2 linked regions of the Robertmurraya sp. FSL R5-0851 genome follow. The protein of the gene in region 1 interacts with the protein of each later gene in a pairwise test. Links are inferred from orthologs where the notes say so. Each region holds a gene or a part of one and is shown in the gene's direction. Other genes may lie near its edges.

Evidence for each region. The genes of interacting proteins can lie anywhere in the genome.
Region 2: the proteins of rpe (region 1) and eno interact in binary tests that used the Escherichia coli proteins (3 or more experiments, as listed by UniProt). The link is inferred for Robertmurraya sp. FSL R5-0851 from one-to-one orthologs.

Annotation. Positions count from the first base shown.
Region 1 is NZ_JBBOOE010000001.1:1,541,035-1,543,913, forward strand. The notes cover bases 17-2,875. They hold rpe (ribulose-phosphate 3-epimerase), read left to right. Parts: upstream 17-1,053; coding sequence 1,054-1,698; downstream 1,699-2,875. Other genes in these bases: pknB (Stk1 family PASTA domain-containing Ser/Thr kinase), read left to right, coding at 17-118; rsgA (ribosome small subunit-dependent GTPase A), read left to right, coding at 167-1,051; MKX65_RS08015 (thiamine diphosphokinase), read left to right, coding at 1,756-2,394; spoVM (stage V sporulation protein SpoVM), read left to right, coding at 2,488-2,568; rpmB (50S ribosomal protein L28), read right to left, coding at 2,755-2,875. In the rest of the region: more of pknB, read left to right, coding at 1-16; more of rpmB, read right to left, coding at 2,876-2,879. UniProt on the Escherichia coli protein: Catalyzes the reversible epimerization of D-ribulose 5-phosphate to D-xylulose 5-phosphate.
Region 2 is NZ_JBBOOE010000001.1:4,122,288-4,125,224, reverse strand. What follows is about bases 18-2,934. They hold eno (phosphopyruvate hydratase), read left to right. Parts: upstream 18-786; coding sequence 787-2,082; downstream 2,083-2,934. Other genes in these bases: MKX65_RS21180 (nuclease-related domain-containing protein), read right to left, coding at 2,282-2,934; gpmI (2,3-bisphosphoglycerate-independent phosphoglycerate mutase), read left to right, coding at 18-543. Outside these bases: more of gpmI, read left to right, coding at 1-17; more of MKX65_RS21180, read right to left, coding at 2,935-2,937. UniProt on the Escherichia coli protein: Catalyzes the reversible conversion of 2-phosphoglycerate (2-PG) into phosphoenolpyruvate (PEP). It is essential for the degradation of carbohydrates via glycolysis.

The DNA of each region.
Region 1 (2,879 bases):
ACAAACTGAGACTCGGACTATACAGTTAATTATTGCTCCTAATCAACAGGGCGCATACAGAGTGCAAAGGGATGGTGATGTTATCGATGAACAACCGGTACCATACCCGACAAATTAAAATAGGTTTAGGAACTAATCGTTCACATTCTGTTAAAGGAGTGTATGTATGCCAGAAGGCAAAATTATAAAAGCACTTAGTGGGTTCTATTATGTTCTCACAGATGATAATCAAGTGATTCAGTGCAGAGGAAGAGGGGTATTTCGCTTAAATAAAGTGACCCCTCTTGTAGGCGATGAAGTCGTTTTCCAAGCAGAAAATGAAACTGAGGGCTATATTTTAGAAGTAAAGGATCGAAAAAATGAACTGGTAAGACCCCCGATATCTAATGTCGATCAAGCGATATTAGTATTTTCGGCTGTTGAGCCTGATTTTAGCACCGCGTTGCTCGACCGCTTTTTAGTTTTAGTTGAATTTAACCGTATCAAGCCAATTATTTGTATTACAAAGATGGATTTAACTAGTTCCGATGAAAAAGCAATGATGGAAACATACCGTAATCAATATACGAACGCGGGCTATGAAGTGATTTTAACCTCATCAGAAACCGAGGGTGGGTTAGAGCAGCTGCTTCCTCATTTAAAAGGAGTTATATCCGTATTCGCCGGTCAGTCTGGGGTTGGAAAATCTTCGCTATTAAATGCAATCAGACCAGATTTAGAACTTAAGACAAACGATATATCCTCACATCTCGGTCGAGGAAAACATACAACAAGACATGTTGAATTAATAAAAATTGGGGAAGGGTTAGTTGCAGATACTCCTGGTTTCAGTTCACTGGAATTCACGGATATTGAGGTGGAGGACTTAAACTATTGCTTCCCTGATATTGAAAAGTTAAGTGAAGACTGTAAGTTTCGGGGCTGTCTTCACTTAAAGGAACCAAAATGTGCGGTAAAGGAAGCGGTGAGTAACGGAGAGCTTCCTGAGTATCGATATGAGCATTATGAGCTTTTTGTACAAGAAATTAAAGAGAGAAAGCCGAGGTATTAATTATGGTGAAAGTTGCGCCCTCCATACTATCAGCTGATTTTTCAAAACTGGGAGAAGAAATTAAAGATGTAGAACGAGGGGGAGCAGATTATATCCATGTTGATGTCATGGATGGTCATTTTGTTCCCAATATTACGATTGGTCCTCTGATTGTAGAAGCGATTCGTCCAATCACGAAACTTCCGCTTGATGTACATTTAATGATCGAAAATCCGGATCAGTATATTGAGGCATTTGCTAATGCAGGAGCCGATTATCTTACTGTTCATGTAGAAGCTTGTAAGCATCTACATCGGACTATCCACTATATTAAATCATTTGGAGTCAAAGCGGGGGTTGTTCTAAATCCTGCAACACCTGTTCAAACCATTGAGCATGTGATTGATGATATTGATATGGTTCTATTGATGACGGTTAATCCTGGTTTTGGAGGGCAAAAATTTATTGAGCAAGTGCTACCGAAAATAAGACAGGTAAAAGAACTTGTTGATAAAAAAGGGTTATCTGTAGAAATCGAAGTAGATGGTGGAGTGAACGAAGAAACGGCAAGGAAATGTGTAGAAGCTGGTGCGAATGTTCTTGTAGCTGGATCGGCTATATACAACGAAAGAGATAGAAAAAAAGCGATTGAAAAAATAAGAGGATAAGAATGTAGGCTAGCTTTTTAGAAGCTAGCCTTTCCTTGATTACAAGGAGGATCAAAAATGGAGATCAATATATTAGCAGGTGGTCCACTAGAGCATATCCCTTCTCTTCACTCATTCAGTGGAGAGTGGGTTGGTGTGGATCGAGGAGTCCTAACACTAATAAAAGAAGGAATCTTTGTGGATAAAGCCTTTGGTGATTTTGATTCTGTGATGGAAGAAGAACTTGCGTTTATAAAAAAACATGTGGATGAATTACAAACGTTTCCACCAGAAAAAGATGAAACAGATATGGAACTTGCGATATCATGGGCGATAAAGCAAAGGCCGGAAAAAATTCGAATCTTTGGGGCTACGGGTGGAAGGCTGGATCATTTTTTTGCTAATATTCAGTTGCTTTTCAAACCGATGGCTTTTCATAATACAGTCCCGATTGAGATCATTGACCGTCAAAATATCATTTCATTAATCCAAGCAGGTACACATATAATAGAGAGAAATGATGAGTACAAATATATTTCTTTTATTCCTTTTCATGGCGAAGTGAAGGGATTAACCCTTATTGGTTTTAAGTATCCATTAACGCTTCGACATATTCCGATTCATTCCACTCTATGTATTAGCAATGAACTAATTTCTGATATTGGTACTATATCTTTTTCGGAAGGCATATTAATGGTGATAAGGAGTCGCGATTAAACTTCCTTATATTGAGTACTTATCTTTATATTTTGAATATGATAATGAGAGTTCTGAAACTTGTTCATGCGTGAGATGGTGAGGAGGGACATTATGAGATTTTACACGATTAAATTGCCGAAATTCTTAGGCGGCATTGTCCGCGCGATGCTGGGTACGTTTAAAAAGGGCTAAACCAAGGTGGTATGTGTAACACGTTTTCAAGAAAGACAACCTTAAAAAACCAATGTACACCGATGTAAAGGAATCACATCGGTGTATTTTTTTGTTCATAATTAAAAGTCTATTTCTAAAGTTTAATGGGAAGGCTAGTTTTAAAAGGAAATGAAAAAGAGCATCCAAATGGATACTCTTTACACATTATACGCGTTCAACTTTACCTGATTTAAGTGCTCTTGCAGAAACCCAAACACGCTTTGGCTTTCCGTCTACAAGAATACGTACCTTTTGAAGGTTAGCACCCCAAGTACGCTTGTTAGCGTTCA
Region 2 (2,937 bases), 2.6 Mb from region 1 along the record:
GCTGAAACAGAAAAATACCCACACGTAACGTTCTTCATGAGCGGTGGACGTGAGGCGGAATTCCCTGGTGAAAAGCGTATCTTGATCAACTCACCAAAGGTGGCAACATACGATTTGCAACCAGAAATGAGTGCGTATGAAGTAACAGACGCATTAGTAAAAGAAATCGAGGAAGACAACTTCGATGCGATTATCTTGAACTATGCGAACCCTGATATGGTTGGACACTCTGGAATGTTAGAACCGACAATCAAAGCGATTGAAACAGTGGATGAGTGCCTAGGTCGTGTCGTTGATCTGATCATTAAAAAAGGAGGAACAGCGATAATCACGGCGGATCATGGGAATGCTGATGAAGTAGTCACTTTAGAAGGCAACCCAATGACTGCTCACACCACTAACCCCGTTCCAGTGATCGTAACAAAGGAAGGCGTGGAGCTTCGTGAAGACGGAATCCTTGGCGACCTTGCCCCAACGATGCTTGAACTATTAAACGTAGCACAACCAGCTGAAATGACTGGGAAGACATTATTTAAGAAGTAAGTTAGTTTCGATTGTGAAAGCCGGACCTGCTAGCACATGGCGGAAGCAAGCGTTACTGACCATTTTGTAAAAATAAAAAGGCAGTTTACGTCTTTGACGAAACTGACCATCTCAAATTAGGAATAAGGGCAGTTTCCACCTGAAGTAAGCCTTTGTTGCAAAGCAACAACAGCTTGCGGAAGGTGAAATTGACCTGTTCGTGATACAATATTAAAATTTTCTATTATAAGGAGAGATTTTATTATGCCATATATTCAACATGTATACGCTCGTGAAGTATTAGATTCTCGCGGAAACCCAACTGTAGAAGTAGAAGTAATCACTGAGTCTGGTTCATTTGGACGCGCAATCGTTCCATCTGGTGCATCAACTGGTGAGCACGAAGCAGTAGAACTACGTGACGGCGACAAGTCACGTTACCTTGGAAAAGGTGTTCAAAAAGCGGTAGATAATGTAAACAACATCATCGCTGAAGAAATCATTGGTATGGACGTAACTGACCAAGTTGGAATCGACCGCACAATGATCCAATTAGACGGAACTGAAAACAAAGGTAAGTTAGGAGCTAACGCAATCCTAGGTGTTTCTATGGCTGTTGCTCACGCTGCTGCTGAATTTGTAGGTCTTCCATTATACCGTTACCTTGGCGGATTCAACGCGAAGCAACTTCCAACTCCAATGATGAACATCATCAACGGTGGATCACATGCTGACAACAACGTTGACTTCCAAGAGTTCATGATTTTACCAGTAGGAGCTCCTACTTTCAAAGAAGCAATCCGTATGGGTGCTGAAATTTTCCATTCATTAAAGAAAGTTCTTTCTGACAAAGGTCTTAACACAGCTGTAGGTGACGAAGGTGGATTCGCTCCAAACCTTGGTTCTAACCGTGAAGCTCTACAAGTTATCATGGAAGCAATCAAGAACGCTGGTTATGAGCCTGGAAAAGACATTTTCTTAGGTATGGACGTTGCATCTTCTGAGTTCTTCAACAAAGAAACAAAGCAATATGACCTAGCTGGAGAAGGCCGCACTGGTTTATCTTCTGAAGCGATGGTTAACTTCTACGAAGAATTAGTTAACGAATTCCCAATCATCTCAATCGAAGATGGTTTAGACGAAAACGACTGGGAAGGCCACAAGCTATTAACTGAGCGCATCGGTGACCGCGTTCAATTAGTTGGTGACGACCTATTCGTTACAAACACAAAGAAGCTTGCTGAAGGTATTGAAAAAGGAATTGCTAACTCAATTCTTATCAAGGTTAACCAAATCGGTACACTTACTGAAACATTTGAAGCAATCGAAATGGCGAAGCGCGCTGGTTACACAGCTGTTGTTTCTCACCGTTCTGGTGAAACTGAAGATGCTACAATTGCTGACATCGCAGTTGCAACAAACGCTGGCCAAATCAAAACTGGTTCTATGAGCCGTACAGACCGTATTGCTAAGTACAACCAACTTCTTCGCATCGAAGACGAGCTTGGCGAACTAGCTGTATACGATGGAATGAAATCACTTTATAACTTGAAGAAGTAATTCAAGTTGGAGAGGGCGGGCCTTTTTATTGGGCCCGCTTTTTGTATTGTGGGACCCGTCTCTCCCTTTGGGAGGGCGGGTTTTTGGGTTTTTGTGGGTGGCTGGTGGGCAATTAAGCGTGGAGGTCGCTGATATATTGGTGAAAGACGCCGATATATTCAAAAACTCGCTGATATAGTTGAAGAAGTCGCCGATATATTTATAAACTCGCTGATATATCCTCTACGCTGGCTTTTGGATAATAGATTCTTCCCTTATTTGATCCGGAATAGCCTAGATTTAACTCGTTTAATAGACGCTTAGCCACATCCGGTGACTCCAACAACATAAAATCCCGAAATTCCTGGTTCGTTATCGTCAGTTTTATTAAATAAAAGTAGTCCTTCAGTGCAGACATATGTGCATTCGCGTCATTATTGCCGCAATCTGCACAATACCACTTCCCATACACACGCTCCATCCGCAATTTCCCACAAGCACCGCATTGCACCCCAATAGAAATATCAGAAGGAGATAACCCAAATCGACCAAGTGCATCATATTCAGCGGGACGATGACTCTTCAAAAGTAGTTTACAGACTCTTTTAACTCCACGCTGATCCAAAACATCCAATTTAAATTTGCTACCCAAGCCATTAATCCTTTCAGGCAATTTATCCCCATGAATCACACGCTTAAACAAATGTGCCTTCCCTGGATCGGTACGTATAATGGATGAAGGATTGCTCACAACTACAAAATACTCAATAGGTACACGTACACCTCCATACTTCAACAGCCATTTACCCAACATGCCTTGCTGTCTCCTTGCTTGTGTTAAAGGATCTTGAAACCCATCCTCTTCACCATCTTTCA